Regions from separate parts of the Saccharopolyspora mangrovi genome, predicted to be linked through region 3. Evidence: riboswitches for the same ligand, from Rfam matches in the RefSeq annotation. Region 3 holds a riboswitch; each other region holds the start of a gene.
What was found. A riboswitch is a leader RNA that binds a small molecule or an ion and turns the genes downstream of it on or off. The one in region 3 is predicted to bind cobalamin.
Positions count from the first base shown of each region.

Region 1: it holds a riboswitch for cobalamin, as region 3 does, so the genes downstream of both, cobN (cobaltochelatase subunit CobN) here and R4I43_RS23435 (ribonucleoside-diphosphate reductase subunit alpha) in region 3, are expected to answer to the same signal.
Region 2: it holds a riboswitch for cobalamin, as region 3 does, so the genes downstream of both, R4I43_RS05875 (HoxN/HupN/NixA family nickel/cobalt transporter) here and R4I43_RS23435 (ribonucleoside-diphosphate reductase subunit alpha) in region 3, are expected to answer to the same signal.

Region 1 is NZ_JAWLNX010000003.1:176,026-181,884, forward strand. It holds gene R4I43_RS05735 (sugar kinase) at 1-521, shown strand, start outside; gene R4I43_RS05740 (bifunctional 4-hydroxy-2-oxoglutarate aldolase/2-dehydro-3-deoxy-phosphogluconate aldolase) at 525-1,118, shown strand; gene R4I43_RS05745 (D-isomer specific 2-hydroxyacid dehydrogenase family protein) at 1,258-2,169, shown strand; cobalamin riboswitch at 2,483-2,602, shown strand; gene cobN (cobaltochelatase subunit CobN) at 2,654-5,859, shown strand, end outside.
Region 2 is NZ_JAWLNX010000003.1:202,865-208,723, forward strand. It holds gene R4I43_RS05860 (DMT family transporter) at 1-45, opposite strand, end outside; gene R4I43_RS05865 (LysR substrate-binding domain-containing protein) at 137-991, shown strand; gene R4I43_RS05870 (DUF1876 domain-containing protein) at 1,024-1,293, opposite strand; cobalamin riboswitch at 1,477-1,600, shown strand; gene R4I43_RS05875 (HoxN/HupN/NixA family nickel/cobalt transporter) at 1,698-2,732, shown strand; gene R4I43_RS05880 (precorrin-8X methylmutase) at 2,749-3,360, shown strand; gene R4I43_RS05885 (sirohydrochlorin chelatase) at 3,357-4,262, shown strand; gene cobA (uroporphyrinogen-III C-methyltransferase) at 4,243-5,454, shown strand; gene R4I43_RS05895 (DEAD/DEAH box helicase) at 5,761-5,859, opposite strand, start outside.
Region 3 is NZ_JAWLNX010000018.1:27,466-33,324, forward strand. It holds gene sigJ (RNA polymerase sigma factor SigJ) at 1-422, opposite strand, end outside; gene R4I43_RS23425 (VOC family protein) at 503-889, shown strand; gene rox (rifampin monooxygenase) at 1,047-2,465, shown strand; cobalamin riboswitch at 2,526-2,772, shown strand; gene R4I43_RS23435 (ribonucleoside-diphosphate reductase subunit alpha) at 2,904-5,294, shown strand; gene R4I43_RS23440 (ribonucleotide-diphosphate reductase subunit beta) at 5,315-5,859, shown strand, end outside.

The DNA of each region.
Region 1 (5,859 bases), on a different contig from region 3:
TGATCCGGCGGCTGCTGACCCGCCCCCGCCGCGCCCCGATCTCCTTCGACGTCAACCATCGGCCCGCGCTGTGGTCGGCCCGGCAGGCCGCCCCGGTGCTCGCCGAACTCGCCCAGCTCGCCGACGTGGTGTTCGTCGGGCTCGACGAAGCCGCCGCCCTGTGGGGCGTGAAAACCGCCGAGGACGTGCGGAAACTCCTGGACTCCCCGGTCACGGTCGTGGTCAAGGACGGCGGTGAGGCCGCCCACGCGCTGGGCGAGCGGTCGACCGTCGTGCCCGCGCCGAGCGTCGAGGTCGTCGAACCGGTCGGCGCCGGTGACGCCTTCGCCGCCGGGTTCCTCTCCGGCGTGCTGCGCGGCGAGGACGACCAGCGCTGCCTGCGCCGGGGGCACCTGCTGGCCGCGCACAGCCTGCGCAGCACCGAGGACCACACCACCCCGCCCGATGCCGAATCGCTGGAACGCTGGCTGAGCCTCGACCAACAGCGTTGGGGCGCACTGCGATTCGACGGGAGCGAGTGAGACGTGCCCTTCCTCGACGAACTGTTCGCCAAGCCGGTGATGGCGATCCTGCGCGGCATGGACCCGCAGCGGACCGTCGAACTCGCCGAACGCGCCTGGGACCTGGGCATCGACGCCGTCGAGGTCCCGATCGAGACCCCGGAGGCCGAGCCGTCGCTGGCGGCCGCCGTGCGCGCCGGGACCGAACGCGGCCGCCCGGTCGGCGCGGGCACGATCAGCACCTCGGACCAGCTGCGCACCGCGCGGGAACTCGGCGCGGCCTTCACCATCGCGCCCGGTCTGGACGCCGACGTCGTGCAGCTCAGCGCCGAGCTCGACCTGCCGCACGTGCCCGGCGTGGCCACGCCCAGCGAGATCCAGCAGGCGCTGCGGCTCGGCCTGTCGTGGGTGAAGGCTTTCCCCGCCGCGGAGCTGGGCAGCAGCTGGTTCCGCGCGATGAGGGGTCCCTTCCCCGCGCTGCGCGTGGTCGCCACCGGCGGCATGAACGCCCGCAACGCCCCCGAGTTCCTGCAGGCGGGCGCCGACGTGGTCGCCGTCGGTTCGGCGCTGGAAGATGACGCCCAGCTGCCCGCCCTGGCGCAGCTCATCGACGGGTGAGCGAAGTTTCAGCTGGAACTTCCCCCGCGGCGGTGAACGAAGGTGTCGACTGAACCCGTGGTCCCTCGGGGCGGGTTCCAACCGAAGCTCCCGTCGCTGTGCGGGACGTGGTCGTGACGAACTTGGAAGAGGAGAAGTCGTGAAGGTTCACGTTGGTCCGGTGGCGAACGCCGAACTGGAGGCCGCCGTGGTGGCCGCCGGCGCTGAGCTGAGCTCCGCCGGGGACGCGAACGCGCTGGTGTGGTTCGGCGGGGAGCCGAGCCGGTTCGCCGAGTACGACCGCCCGGGCCTGGAGTGGGTTCAGCTGCCCTCGGCGGGCATCGAGTCGTGGGTGGCCGCCGGTGTGCTGCGCGAGGACCTCACCTTCACCTCGGCCGCCGGCACCTTCGCGCAGACCGTCGCCGAGCACACGCTCGGGCTGATGCTCACCGGCGCGCGGCAGCTGGCGACGATGGCCCGCGCCACCAGCTGGCAGCGCCCGGAGGGCATGCGCAGCCTCACCGGATCGACCGTCGGCATCATCGGTGCAGGTGGGATCGGCAAGGCGCTGATCGAGATGCTGCGTCCCTTCGGCGTGCGGGTGCTGGCGGTGAACCGCTCCGGCAAGCCGGTGCTCGGTGCCGAGCGGACCTGGCCCGCGGAGGACGCCGGGGGAGTCCGCGAGGTGTTCGCCGAGTCCGACTTCGTCGTGGTGGCGGCTCCGGCGACCTCGGCCACCTCGAAGCTCGTCGACGCGGCCGCGCTCGAGGCGATGAAGTCCGGCGCGTGGCTGATCAACATCGCCCGGGGATCCCTCGTCGACACCGAAGCGCTGGTCGAGGCCCTGGACGCGGGTCGGATCGGCGGTGCCGCCCTCGACGTGACCGACCCCGAGCCGCTGCCCGACGGGCACCCCCTGTTCAGCCACCCGCGCGCGCTGATCTCGCCGCACACCGCGAACCCGCCCTCGCTGCAGATGCCCGCGCTGGCCCGCCGCGTCGAGGAGAACATCCGCCGCCACATGGCCGGCCAACCCCTCCTGGGCCTGGTCGACGTCGCGGCCGGGTACTGACGTCAGGCAACCGGCGAAGCCGGTTTCTCTTCCTCCACCTGAGGCACTGGCACCGCGGTGCCCTCCCCTGCGGGGGATTTCTGAGCGTCTTCGCGGCGAGTACGCCGTGACGCCGCGTGTTCGAAATGCTCAAGGAGCGGCGCACGGAGTCCACGAAGGCGCTGCGCTTTCCCGTTCGGGGGTTTCCGCTACCCGCACCGCCACGCAAGTTGAGGTGCTCCTCCAGAGGAGATCTTTCTCGCGAAATCGTGTGATGGGTGGTCCCTGATCGCGCGGTCGATAGGATGGCTGCGCCAGTACGGCGGTGACGTGGAGGAACCCGGTGTGAGGCCGGGGCGGTCGCGCCACTGTGACCGGGGAGCGGACCCCTGGCAGCCACGGCCCTGACGGGCTGGAAGGCGGGGACACCGCGAGGATCCGGGAGCCAGGAACTCCTGCCGCCGTGACCCCCCCGCCGGGGCGCGCACCCCGAGAGAGGATCACCGTGAGCGAGCCTGCCCGCGACGCCCGAGTTCTGCTGCTGTCCACTGCGGACACCGACCTGCTGGCCGCGCGTGCCGCCGAGGCCGACTACCGCGTCGCCAACCCCTCCCGGGTGGCCGCCGAGGACGTCCCGGCGCTGCTGGAGGACGTCGACGTCGTGGTCGTCCGGTTGCTGGGCGGTCGTCGCGCTTGGGAGGAGGGCCTCGACGCGGTGCTGGCCTCGGGCCTGCCGACCGTGGCGCTGGGCGGCGAGGCGACCCCGGACGCCGAGCTGATGACGCTGTCCACGGTGCCCGCCGGTGTGGCCACGCAGGCCCTGGCCTACCTGGTCGAAGGCGGCCCGGAGAACCTCGCGCAGCTGGCGAACTTCCTGTCCGACACGGTGCTGCTGACCGGCACCGGGTTCACCGAGCCGCAGTCGATGCCCGAGTTCGGCCTGCACGGCGAGCGCGCGCACGACCCGTCGCGGCCGACGATCGGCGTCGTCTTCTACCGGGCGCACGCGCTGTCCGGCAACACCGCGTTCGTCGACACCCTCGCCGACCAGGTCGAATCCGCCGGCGCCAACGTCGTGCCGGTGTTCTGCGGCTCGCTGCGCGGCCTGTCCGACGCCGCCGGTCTGCGCGAGCTGCTGGCGGGCTGCGACGCGCTGATCGCCACCGTGCTCGCCGCGGGCGGTGCCGTGGCCGCGGACGCCAGCGCGGGCGGTGACGAGGACTCCTGGGACGCCGGTGCGCTGGCCGAACTCGACATCCCCGTGCTGCAGGGTCTGTGCCTGACCACCAGCCGCGCGGTGTGGGCCGACAGCGACGCCGCGCTGTCGCCGATGGACGCGGCGATGCAGGTCGCCGTGCCGGAGTTCGACGGCCGGCTGATCAGCGTTCCGTTCTCCTTCAAGGAGGAGGGCCCGGAGGGCATCCCGGTCTACGTCGCCGACCCGGAGCGCGCGGCCCGCGTGGCCTCCACGGCGGTGTCGCTGGCGCGGCTGCGGCACGTGGACAATTCCGCCAAGCGCCTCGGCGTGGTGCTTTCGTCGTACCCGACCAAGCACTCCCGCGTCGGCAACGCCGTCGGCCTGGACACCCCGGCATCGGCGGTCGTGCTGCTGCGCGCGCTGGAGGAGGCCGGCTACGACCTGGGCGGGCTGGACGTGGCCGGTCTGGACGGCGACACCCTGATCCACCGGCTCATCTCCGCCGGTGGTCACGACGTGGAGTGGCTGACCGAGGAGCAGATGGCCGAGGCCGCGATCCGCGTCCCGGCGACCCGCTACCGCGAGTGGTTCGACGCGCTGCCCGAGGAGCTGCGCGCGTCGATGACCGAGCACTGGGGCGCCCCGCCCGGCAGCCTCTACGTCGACGACGAGGGCCACCTCTACGTCGCGGCGCTGCGGTTCGGCAACGTGGTGATCCTGATCCAGCCGCCGCGCGGGTTCGGCGAGAACCCGATCGCGATCTACCACGACCCGGACCTGCCGCCCTCGCACCAGTACCTGGCGGCCTACCGCTGGCTGGCCGAGGACTTCGGCGCGCACGCGGTGATCCACCTGGGCAAGCACGGCACGCTGGAGTGGCTGCCCGGCAAGGGCCTCGGGCTGGCCGCGGACTGCGCGCCGGACGCGGTGCTGGGCGACATGCCGTTCGTGTACCCGTTCATCGTCAACGACCCGGGCGAGGGCACGCAGGCCAAGCGGCGCGGCCACGCGACCGTGGTGGACCACATGATCCCGCCGATGGCGCGCGCCGACGCCTACGGCGACATCGCCAAGCTGGAGCAGCTGCTCGACGAGTACGCGCTGGTCACCGACCTGGACCCGGAGAAGAAACCGGCGCTGCGCAACCAGATCTGGGAGCTGGTCACCCAGGCCGAGCTGCACCACGACCTGCACCAGGAGGGCCAGCCGGACGCGGAGTCCTTCGACGACTTCGTGATGCACATCGACGGCTACCTGTGCGAGATCAAGGACGTGCAGATCCGCGACGGCCTGCACATCCTCGGCCGCGCGCCGCGGGACGAGGAGCTGGTCAACGACGTGCTGGCGATCCTGCGCGCCAAGCAGGTCTTCGGCGGCAAGGTCGGCGCGCTGCCCGGTCTGCGCTCCGCGCTTTCAGTCCACTTCGGACTCGACGAGCAGGCGCTGCTGGCCGAGCCCGGTGCCCGCGCGGACGTCCCGGCCGAGCTGACCGCGCTCGTCGAGGGCCCGTCGGCTTCCGCGTCGGACGCGGTGGACCTGCTGGAATCGTTGGCGCGCAAGCTGATCGAGGCGCTGGCCGGCACCGGCTGGGACGTCGAGCGCGCCGAGCAGGTCGTCACCGACGTGATCGGCACCCGAGTCGAGGACCTGGTGCGGGTGCTGCGGTTCGCCTGCGCCGAGCTGGTGCCGCGACTGGCGCGCACCACCGACGAGGTCGACCACGTGCTGCGCGCGCTCAACGGCGGTTTCGTGCCGGCGGGCCCGTCGGGTTCGCCCACCCGGGGGCTGATCTCGGTGCTGCCGACCGGTCGCAACTTCTACTCGGTGGACCCCAAGGCCATCCCGTCCCGCAACGCCTTCGACGTCGGTTCCGCGCTCGCCGATTCGCTCATCGCCCGGCACGTCGCCGACACGGGGGAGAACCCGCGTTCGGTCGGTCTGACCGTGTGGGGCACCTCGGCGATGCGGACCCAGGGCGACGACATCGCCGAGATCCTGTGGCTGCTGGGTTGCCGCCCGAAGTGGGACGACGCCTCGCGGCGGGTCACCGGCTTCGAGGTCGTCGAAGTCGCCGAGCTCGGCCGGCCGCGGATCGACGTGGTGGTGCGCATCTCCGGCTTCTTCCGCGACGCGTTCCCGCACGTCGTCTCGCTGATCGACGACGCGGTGCAGACCGTCGCCAAGCTCGACGAGCCCGACGAGGACAACTACGTCGCCGCGCACTACCGCGCCGACGTCGGTGAGCACGGCGACGACCGGCGGGCCTCGACGCGCATCTTCGGCTCCAAGCCGGGCGCCTACGGTGCCGGGCTGCTGCCGCTGATCGACGCCCGCAACTGGCGCAGCGACGCCGACCTCGCCGAGGTCTACGCGACCTGGGGCGGTTACGCGTACGGCCGGGGGCTCGACGGGCGCGAGGCGCGCGGTGACATGGAGACGGCGTTCAAGCGGATCCAGGTGGCGGCCAAGAACGTCGACACCCGCGAGCACGACATCGCCGACTCCGACGACTA
Region 2 (5,859 bases), on a different contig from region 3:
GACGGGAGCGGCGAGCGAGAGCGGGATCGACCGCGCGGAGGGCATGCTCGAAGACTTCACCGCGCGCCCCGGTGGCGTCCAACAACGATAAGCGATCGCGATCGATCGCGGCTGCTGATCGGTCTACGCTGAGCGCATGAGTGCAGTGCTCGACGTCGTCGCGCTGCGCAGCCTGGTGGCCGTCGCCGACTGCGGCGGCTTCCACCGGGCCGCGGCGGCGCTCTACCTGACCCAGTCGGCGATCAGCCAGCACCTGCGCAAGCTGGAGCGGGCGCTGGACCGCAAGCTCGTGGTCCGCGAGGGCAGGCAGGCCCGGTTCACCGCCGACGGCGAACTGGTGCTCGCTGAGGCCCGCCGCATCCTCGACGTGCACGACGACGCCGTGCGCAGGCTCGGCGCCGAAGGGCGCGGCACGCTGGTGTTCGGCTCCACCGAGCACGCCGCCGACCGGTTCCTGCCCGAACTGGCCTCCGGGATGCGCACGGCGTTCCCGGAACGCGAGATCCGCTTCCGCCTGGACCGCACGGCCCGGCTGGCCGACTCGGTCGACCGCGGCGGCATCGACATCGCGCTGCTCATCGACGACACCGTCTGCCGACGCAGCATCGACGCAGGTCAGCTGCGGCTGGAGTGGTTCGCCGCGCCGGACTGGCAGCCGCCTGCCGAGGACGTGCCGCTGCCGATGGTCGTGTTCGACCAGCCCTGCACGCTGCGCAGGCACGCGATGGAGGCGATGAACGCGCTGGGCCGGAGCCCGGACCTGGTCTGCGAGGCCGCCGACCTCTCCGGCGTGCTCGCCGCGACCCGCGCCGGTCTGGGCGTGACGCTGCTGCCGTCGACGAAGACGCGGCCGACGGGCCTGGTCGAACGCCGCGACCTGCCACGCCTGGAGCCCGCCCAGCTCCGGGTGCGCACCAGACCCGGCCTGCCGATGGAGGTCGCCGAGGCCGCCGCCCACGTCGTCCGCGACGTCCTCGCCGAGGTGGGGTGAGGCTTCGACCGGAACCTCACCGGCCCACGGGGTCAGGCGGGCAGGTGGACTCGGCGGTGGAGGCGGTCTCCGATGTCGTTGGAGGCGTTGTCGAGGAGCTTGTGGGCGAGTTCGAACAGGGCGCGGGCGATGGCGATCTCGTCGCCGATCTGCGGTACCTCCGGGTCGTCGGGGTGCCTGCGGGCCGTGCCGTGACCGTGCAGCGCCTGCCCGGCCGGTGTGGTGAAGCCGACGTCGGCGGTCGTCTTCGCTCCCGCCTCCACGACCTGCAGGTTCAGCGTGATCGAGTGCGTCTCGTTCATGGTGGCCTCCTTGACGCAGCATCGAGCCGGAGCAATGGGCTCGTCCACCGGGGTACCCCCGATCGGTCCGGTTGAAAGCGCCTTCGGCCGATCGAAGCCACGCGCAGATCACGCAACGTGATCGATTTCACCGAGTTTGACCTCGGACCGTAGATCAGGCAAGGATGACTGTCGCCGACAGTGCAGGAACCCGGTGCGAATCCGGGACGGTCCCGCCACTGTGACCGGGGAGTGGTCCCCACCCATCGCCACGGCTGCCACCAGCTGGAAGGCGGGGAACCACGCCGATCCGGGAGTCAGGACACTGCGTGCCGGCCCCGTGCCGCGAACCCGCGGCGCGCGGCCACCGAACCCCGGGCGGGAGAACCCAGGAGGTCGGAGAACCCATGAGCGGGGATGCCGAAGTGAGCCGGCCCACGGCCGGATGGGGCGCACGCGAGCGCCGGAAGTCAGCGGTCCTGCTGGCCGCCATAGGAGCACTGCACCTCGCGGGATGGGGTGCCTACCTGCTGCACGAGCAGGCGTTCAGCGCCGCCGGAGGCCTCGCCGCCGCCGGCACCACCGCCTACCTGCTCGGCCTGCGGCACGGATTCGACGCCGACCACGTCGCCGTCATCGACGACGCCACCCGGCTGCTGATGCAGCGCGGCAGGCGTCCGGTGTCCACCGGCATGTGGTTCGCCCTCGGCCACGCCAGCGTCGTGATGCTGCTGGCCTGCGCGATCGCCTTCATCGCCGGACCCGCCGCCCAGCAGTGGGCCGAGCAGACCGGCGTGCGCGTGGCCACCGCCGTCGACCTGATCGTCGTCGCCGTGCTGACCACCCTCGCCGTGCTCAACGCGCTCGTGCTGCGCGACGCCTGGCGGCTGCTGCGCCGGGCCCGCAGCGGCGCCATCGACGAAGCCGAGGTCGAACTCGTCCTCGGCCGCCGCGGACTGCTCGCGCGCCTGCTGCGCGGCCGGATGCAAGGCGTTGCCCGCTCCTGGCACCTGTTCGGCATCGGCCTGCTGTTCGGCCTCGGGATGCAGACCGCCACCGAGATCACGGTGCTGGCGATGGTCACCCCGGGGGCGAACCTTTCGGCGATCGCGGTGCTGAGCCTGCCGCTGCTGTTCGCCGCCGGGATGTGCACCGTGGACAGCGTCGACGGGATGCTCATGTCCCGCGCCTACACCTGGTCGCTGGCGCGCCCGCTGCGGCGGCTGTGGGTCAACGTCACCACCACCGCGCTGACCGTCGGGCTCGCCGCGCTCGTCGCCTTCGTCGTCCTCTGTGGACTCCTCGCCGAGTCGGGACTGGAGTTCCTCGGCGGGATCGCGGCCATCGCGGACCAGTTCGAGCTGCTCGGCTACTTGACCTTGGCGCTGTTCCTGCTGGTGTGGGGCGGCGCGGCGATGTGGTGGCGGCTCACCGCACGGAAGAACGCGGAAATCGCGTAGGGGAACAGGAACGACCATGAGGCGCACAGTGCATCCGATCGAGACCGAGTCCTACCGGATCATGCGGTCCCGAGCCGACTTCGACCGGTTCGAGCCGTTGACCCGGGCGGTCGTCGAACGCGTCGTGCACACCACCGCCGACCCCAGCTGGACCGGCGAGGTCGTCGCGGACGAGCCCGCGCTGCGGCAGGGCCGCGACGCCCTGCTGGCCGGCGCGCCGCTGATCACCGACGTGCGCATGGTCGCCTCCGGCATCACCGCCCGCGAGGTGCGGATCGGCCTGGACTTCCCGGGAGTCGCCGAGCTCGCCGCTTCCGAAGGCCTCACCCGATCCGCCGCAGGCATGCGACTCGCGGCGGCGGAACACCCCCGCGGCGCCGTGTGGGCGGTCGGCAACGCCCCCACCGCGCTCACCGAACTGCTCCGGCTCGCCGAGAACGGCGACCTGGAACCGGCGCTGATCGTCGGTGTCCCGGTCGGCTTCGTCGGCGCCGTCGACAGCAAGGCCGCACTGCGGCGCAGCGGCCTACCGGCCGTGAGCACCTTGACCGAACGCGGTGGGGCGGCGATCGCTGCCGCCGCCATCAACGCCCTGCTCTACTGGGCAGAACCTGGAGGTAACCGGTGACCGAACCGCTGCTGGTCGTGGGCCACGGCACGGTGGACGAACGAGGTGTGTCGGAGTTCCACGCCTTCCTGGAGCGGCTGAAGGCGCGCATGGCCGCGGCCGGTGTCGACACCTCCGGCGGCTTCATCGAGCTGTCCGCCCCCGCGGTCACCGAAGCCTGGGCCGAGCTCACCGACAAGGGCCACCGCCGGATGGCCGCCGTGCCGCTGGTCCTGGTCGCCGCCGGGCACGGCAAGGGCGACATCCCGGCCGCGCTGGAGCGCGAAGTCCGCCGGCACCCCGGCACGTCGTTCGTCTTCGGCCGCCCGCTCGGCCCGCACCCGATCCTGCTGGACCTGCTCGCCGAGCGGATCGCCGCGGAGGTCCCGCGCGAGGAATGGGTCGACACCGCAGTGGTTCTCGTGGGCCGCGGCTCCACCGACCCCGACGCCAACGCCGAAGTGTGCAAGGTCTCACGCCTCTTGCAGGAGACCTGCGGCTTCGACACTGTTGAGACCGCGTTCATCTCCCTGGCATCGCCGGACGTCCCTGGCGGGCTGGACCGGGCTCGCAAGCTCGGGGCCAAGCGCGTCGTGGTGGCCCCGTACTTCCTGTTCGACGGCGTGCTGCCGCAGCGCGTCGTGACGCAGGCGCGCGAGTGGGCCCAGACCGCGCCGGAGCTCGAGCTCCACGTCGCCGGATACCTGGGGGACTGCGATGCCCTGGTCGACCTCGTCGTGGAGCGGTACCACGAGGCCCTGCACGGCGACATCCGGATGAACTGTGACACCTGCGCGTACCGGGTGCTGCTGCCGGGTTTCGAGGACAAACTGGGTGCACCGCAGACGCCGCACCACCACCCAGACGACCCGACCGGACACGGTCACGCACACGGACACGCACATGGCCACTCCATCGGATAACCACTACCTCGCCGGACTCGACCTCAGCGGTCGCCGCGTCGTCGTGGTCGGTGCCGGGCCCGTCGCTCAGCGACGGCTCCCCCGGCTGATCAAGGCAGGCGCCGCCGTCGAGGTGATCGCCCCGCAGGCGACGCCCGCGGTGGAAGCGCTGGCCGACTCGGGCGAGATCACCTGGAGCCGCCGCGAATACCGCGACGGCGACCTCGACGGCGCCTGGTACGCCGTCGCGGCGACCTCGTCGGACGAGGTCAACGCCGCCGTGGGGGCGGAGGCGGAGCGCGATCGCGTGTTCTGCGTCCGCTCCGACAACGCCACCGAGGGCAGCGCGGTCACGCCCGCCGTCGCCGAGCACGACGGGCTGCTGCTCGGCGTGCTCGCCGGCGGCAAACCGCGCCGCAGCGCCGGTGTCCGCGACGCGCTGCTGGAGGCGATGCAGTCCGGTGCGGTCGACGAGCACCCCGAGCCGCACGCACCCGGTGTCGCGCTCATCGGCGGCGGACCGGGCGCTCCGGACCTGATCACCGTGCGCGGGCGGCGGCTGCTGGCCAAGGCCGACGTGGTGCTCACCGACCACCTGGCGCCTCGGGAACTGCTGGAGGAGCTGGGCTCGCACGTCGAGGTCATCGACGTCTCGAAGATCCCCTACGGCCGCTCGGCGAGCCAGGCCGTGATCAACGAGACGCTGATCGAGAAGGTCCGCGCGGGCAAGTTCGTCGCCCGGCTCAAGGGCGGCGACCCGTACCTGTTCGGCCGCGGCTTCGAGGAGCTGCTGGCCTGCGCCGAAGCCGGTGTCCCGGTGATCGTGGTGCCCGGCATCACCAGCGCCTTCTCGGCTCCGGCGATGGCCGACGTGCCGGTCACGCACCGCGGCGTGGCGCACGAAGCGGTCGTGGTCTCCGGCCACGTGGCTCCCGACGACGAGCGCTCGCTCGTGGACTGGGAAGCCCTGGCCCGGCTGCGCGGCACGTTGGTGCTGCTCATGGCGGTGCAGCGGATCGAGGCGTTCGCCGAGGTGCTGATCAAGAACGGGCGCCCGGCCGACACCCCGGTCGCGGTCGTCCAGGAAGCCACCACTGGCACCCAGCGCTCCCTGAAGACCACCCTGTCCCGGGTCGCGGACGACGTCCGCACCCACGACATCAAACCCCCAGCGGTCATCGTCATCGGCCCCGTCGCGGGTCTGAAGGACTGACCGCACGACGACGCCCCTCCGACCCACGGCCGGAGGGGCGCAGTCATGCCCTCACGCAGAAGAACGGATTACCGCCGTATTCCGTCCACGGATTACGGCGGTAATCCGTCCCCAAAACCGCCACACCCCCAAGACCAGGGCCACCCGCGCAGTCGAAACCCGGATTACCGCCGTAATCGGGCGACGGATTACAGCAGTAATCGGGCGAGACGGAGCACCGCCAACGCCGGTACGGAGCACCGCCGGAGTTGAGACCCGGATTACCGCAGTAATCGGGTCCCGGATTACTGCGGTAATCCGGGTGGATCAGCGAGGGGTGTTGGAGCGGCGCGGGCGTTGCGGGGCGGTTGCGCGGCCGCCGGTGGTGCCGCGGCGGTTGCGGTTCGGGTTGCTGCTGGAACCGGA
Region 3 (5,859 bases):
GCGACCTCGTCGAAGGGCAGGTCGAACATGTCGTGCAGCACGAACGCCAACCGCTCGGCCGGGCTGAGCGAGTCGAGCACCACCAGCAGCGCGAGGCTGACCGAGTCGGCGAGCAGCGCCTTTTGCTCCGGCTCGGCACCGTCAGGGGCGGAGACCACGGGGTCCGGCAGCGAGGTGTCGACGAGCTCTTCACGGCGACGCCGACGTGACCGCAGCAGGTGCAGCGCTTCCCGAGCGACGACCGTGGTCAACCAGCCACCGAGGTTGGTGATGTCGTCGGATTCCGCGCGGCTCAGGCTCAGCCAGGCGTTCTGCACCGCGTCCTCGGCGTCGCTGACAGACCCGAGCATCCGGTAGGCCACCGCGCGCAGCCGCGGTCGGTGCTGCTCGAACCGCTGGGCGAGCCGGTCGTCTTCCGCCACCTGTCACACCGTCCCTTCGGCCGGGCTCATCACGGTGAGCCCACCGGCCCACAGGATGTGACGACGAGGGAGGAACTGCCATGTCCGACAACACCCGTGATTTCGTCAGCGTCAGGTACCTGGTCGACGATGTCGACAAGGCCGTCGACTTCTACACCGGCCATCTCGGCTTCACCGTGCGGAACGACTTCGCGCCGGCGTTCGCCGACGTCACCAGGGGCAACCTCCGGCTGCTGCTGAGCGGTCCGAGCAGCTCAGCGGGCAGGGCGATGCCGGACGGCGCGATCCCCGGGCCCGGCGGGTGGAACCGGGTCCACCTAATCGTCGATGATCTCGTCGCCGAGGTGGAGCGGCTGCGCGGCGAAGGCGTTGATTTCCGCAACGACATCGTCAGCGGTCCGGGCGGTCTGCAGATCCTGCTGCGAGATCCCTCGGGCAACGTGCTGGAGCTGTTCCAGACCCGCTGATGCGCGGAGAAGAAGACGGCGGTGTTCCCCCGCCGTGCTCAACGTATAGCGCACCCCGGGGCTTGCGGCAAGGCCCCGGGGGTGGTGCAAACTCCCTGGGAATGACCCGTGACCTGCGGATATGAGTGTTCGCGGCGCGGTTGACCCTGGGGTTTTCGTGACTGATGTGATCGTCGTGGGGGCTGGCCCCACCGGGCTGATGCTGGCCGCCGAGCTGCGGTTGCACGGGGTGGACGTGGTCGTGGTGGACAAGGCCACGGAGCCCACGGACTTCGTGCGGGCGTTGGGTCTGCACGTGCGCAGCATCGAGGTGCTGGACCAGCGGGGACGGCTGGAGCGGTTCCTGGCCGAGGGGACGAAGTACCCGCTCGGGGGCTTCTTCGCGGCCATCTCCAAGCCCGCGCCCGAAGGCCTGGACACCGCGCACGGCTACGTGCTGGGCATCCCGCAGACCACCACCGAACGCCTGCTGGCCGAGTGGGCCGCCGAACTCGGGACGGACCTGCGGCGCGGCTGCGAACTGGTCGGGCTCGACCAGCACGAGGACGGCGTCCGCGCCGAGCTCGCCGATGGGACGCGGTTGCGCGCGCGCTACCTCGTCGGGTGCGACGGCGGCCGCAGCACCGTGCGCAAGCTGAGCGGGATCGGTTTTCCCGGCGAGCCGTCCAGGACCGACACGCTGCTGGGTGAGGTGAAGGCGACGGCGTCGCCGGAGGCGATGGCCGCGGTGACCGCCGAGGTCCGCGCCACCCAGAAGCGCTTCGGAGTGGGCCCTCTCGACGGGGAGTGGTGCCGGGTCGTGGTGCCCGCCGCAGGTGTGGCCGAGGACCGCGACGCCCCGCCGACCCTCGACGAGCTCAGGGGCCGGCTCGACGCGGTAGCGGGCACCGACTTCGGCGTCCACTCCCCTCGCCGGCTCGCGCGCATCGGTGACGCCACCCGGCAGGCCGAGCGATACCGGTCAGGCCGGGTCATCCTGGCAGGCGACGCCGCGCACATCCATCCGCCGGTCGGCGGGCAAGGGCTCAACCTGGGGCTGCAGGACGCCTTCAACCTCGGCTGGAAGCTCGCCGCCGAGATCTCCGGGTGGGCGCCGGACGGGCTGCTGGACACCTACCAGGCCGAACGGCGTCCGGTCGCCGCCGACGTCCTGGACAACACCCGGGCGCAGATGCAGCTGATGTCCACCGAACCGGGCGCGCGGGCCGTGCGGCGGCTGGTGTCGGAGCTGATGGACTTCGACGTGGTCAACCGGCACCTCACCGAGAAGATCATCGCGACCGCCGTGCGCTACGACTTCGACGACGACAGCCCGCTGGTCGGCACGCGGATGCGGGACCTCGCGCTCAAGCGCGGACGGCTCTACGAGCAGCTGCGCACCGGTCGCGGTCTGCTGCTCGACCAGACGGGGGCACTGTCGGCCGAGGGCTGGGCGGACCGGGTCGATCACGTCGTCGACGTCGCCGAGGAACTGGACGCGGCCGCCGTGCTGCTGCGCCCGGACGGGCACGTGGCCTGGGCCGGGGACGATCAGCAGGAGCTCGTGACGCACCTGGCCCGGTGGTTCGGCGAGTGACCCATTTCTCCCTCCGACACGCCCATGTTGGTGTTGGACGACAGATCAGCCCCAAGATGTAGAGTGTCGATCGCTGATGGTTCACCGGGCCCGCGCGGGTCCGGTGTGGCAACAGGGAACCCGGTGCGAATCCGGGACTGCCCCGCAGCGGTGAGCGGGAACGACCGCCGTCATCACGCACTGGACGTCACGCGTCCGGGAAGCGACGGCCAGTAGGACCGGTCTTGAGGTGGCGACGCTCCAGTTGGAGCTGCGCCACCCCCGGACGCCCGCGAGTCCGAAGACCTGCCATCGGCGCGCGCACGACCGTGCGCGCCGTCCGGGACCTCGCGGGAGGGTCCACGCGGACATGCGACGAGCGCCGCCGCCGTCGCGTCCTCGCGTGCTGTCGCCGCTGGTTCCGGGCATGCCTTCCGAGCTCGCGAGGAGAGAGTCCCGGTGACCGACACCGCACTGTCCGAACCCATCCCGCTCACCGGCGGCCGAGTGTCCACAGTGGTCGACCAGGCCTGCGCGGGGCTCGTCGACGTGGACCCGTCGGCGGTGCTCACCGAGGTCGAGCGCAACATCTACCCCGGCATCAGCGACGCCGAACTCGGCGAAGCGCTGATCATGTCGGCGCGCACGCTCGTGGAATCCGAGCCGAACTACGCCCGGGTGACCGCGCGGCTGCTGCTGGACAAGCTGCGCGGCGAAGCGCTGAGCTACCTGGCAGGTGCGCCGCAGCAGGCCGACCAGGACCAGATGCGGGACCGCTACGCCACCTACTTCGCCGACTACGTGCGCCGCGGCGTCGAGGTGTGCCGGCTGGACCCGGAACTGGCCCGCTTCGACCTGCCCCGGCTGGGCGCCGCCCTGGAGGCCGAACGCGACCTGGCCTTCGACTTCCTGGGGCTGCAGACGCTCTACGACCGGTACTTCCTGCACCACGACGGCACCCGGTTCGAACTGCCGCAGGCGTTCTTCATGCGGGTGGCGATGGGGCTGGCGCTGCGCGAGGACGACCGGGACGCGCGCGCCATCGAGTTCTACCGGCTGCTGTCGTCGTTCGACTTCATGTGCTCGACGCCGACGCTGTTCAACTCCGGAACCACCCGGCCGCAGCTGTCCTCGTGCTTCCTGACCACTGTGGACGACGACCTGCAGTCGATCTTCAGCTCGTACCGCAACAACGCGCTGCTGGCCAAGTACTCCGGCGGCCTGGGCAACGACTGGACGCCGGTGCGCGGCATCGGCGCCCACATCCACGGCACCAACGGCGAGTCGCAGGGCGTGGTGCCGTTCCTGAAGATCGCCAACGACGCGGCGGTGGCGGTCAACCAGGGCGGCAAACGCAAGGGCGCGGTGTGCGCGTACCTGGAGACCTGGCACATCGACGTCGAGGAGTTCCTGGACCTGCGCAAGAACACCGGCGACGACCGGCGGCGCACGCACGACATGAACACCGCGAACTGGGTTCCCGACGAGTTCCTGCGCCGCGTCGAGGCCGACGAGCCCTGGACGCTCTTCTCCCCCGATGAGGCCCCTGACCTGCACGACCTCTACGGCGCGGAGTTCGCCGAGCGCTACCGGGCCTACGAGGCCGCGGCCGATCGCGGGGAGGTCCGGGTGTTCCGGCGGATGCGCGCGGTGGACCTGTGGCGCCGGATGCTGACCATGCTGTTCGAGACCGGGCACCCGTGGATCACGTTCAAGGACCCGTGCAACCTGCGTTCGCCGCAGCAGCACGCGGGCGTGGTGCACTCGTCGAACCTGTGCACCGAGATCACCCTGAACACCGCCGCCGACGAGGTCGCGGTGTGCAACCTGGGCTCGGTGAACCTCGCCCGGCACGTCACCGCCGAAGGGCTGGACCGCGATCGGCTGGCCGCGACCGTGCGCACGGCGGTGCGGATGCTCGACAACGTCATCGACATCAACTTCTACACGATCCCCGAGGCCGAGCGCTCCAACATGCGCCACCGCCCGGTCGGGTTGGGGTTGATGGGCTTCTCGGACGCGCTGCTCAAGCTGCGCGTCCCGATGTCCTCCGAGGACGCGGTGGAGTTCGCCGACCGCAGCATGGAGGAGATCAGCTACCACGCCATCGACGCCTCCAGCCGGCTGGCCGAGGAGCGCGGGCGCTACGAGACCTTCGAGGGGTCGCTGTGGAGCCGGGGAGTCCTGCCGATCGATTCGCAGGAGTTCGTCCAGGAGGCGCGCGGTGAGGCAGACCTGGACCGCACGTCCACGTTGGACTGGAGCTCGCTGCGGGACCGGGTGCGCGGCAACGGGATGCGCAACTCCAACGTGATGGCCATCGCGCCGACCGCGACCATCGCCAACATCTGCGGGGTCGGGCAGTCCATCGAGCCGCTGTACCGCAACCTGTTCGTCAAGTCGAACATGTCCGGTGACTTCACCGTGGTCAACCCGCACCTGGTGGCCGACCTCAAGCGGGCCGGGCTGTGGGACGAGGCGATGGTGGCCGACCTGAAGTTCTACGACGGGTCGCTCGGGCCGATCGAGCGCATCCCGGACGAGCTCAAGACCCTCTACGCCACGGCTTTCGAGATCGAGCCGCGCTGGCTGGTCGAGGCAGCCGCGCGCCGCCAGAAGTGGATCGACCAGGCGCAGTCGCTGAACCTGTACCTGGCCACGCCCAGCGGCCGCAAGCTCGACGAGCTCTACCGGCTGGCCTGGCGCAAGGGCCTCAAGACCACCTACTACCTGCGCTCGACCAGCGCCACCCACGTGGAGAAGTCCACGTTGCGCGGCACCGACGGCAAGCTCAACGCCGTCCCGGCCGCCTGCTCGGTCGAGGACCCCGAATGCGAGGCCTGCCAGTGATCCCCCAGGAGAAGGAGCAGATGAGCACCACCACCGGACTCGGCACGATCGATCGCGACGGCGGGCGGGTCGACGTCGCCGAGAAGGCGATGATCAACTCCCGGGCCGACGTCAACCAGCTGCTGCCGCTGAAGTACGGCTGGGCGTGGGACAAGTACCTCGCCGGGTGCAACAACCACTGGATGCCCACCGAGGTGTCCATGCAGGCCGACATCGCGCTGTGGAAGTCCCGCGACGGGCTCACCGAGGACGAGCGCACCATGCTCAAGCGCAACCTCGGGTTCTTCGCCACCGCGGAATCGTTGGTGGCCAACAACATCGTGCTCGCCGTCTACCGGCACCTCACGAACCCGGAGTGCCGGCAGTACCTGCTGCGGCAGGCCTTCGAGGAGGCCGTGCACACCCACACCTTCCAGTACATCTGCGAGAGCCTGGGCCTGGACGAGGGCGAGTTGTTCAACGCCTACCGGGAGATCCCGTCGATCGCCGACAAGGACGCGTGGGCGCTGCGCTACACGCAGAACCTGGAGAACCCGGACTTCGCGACCGGCACCCCGGAGGCCGA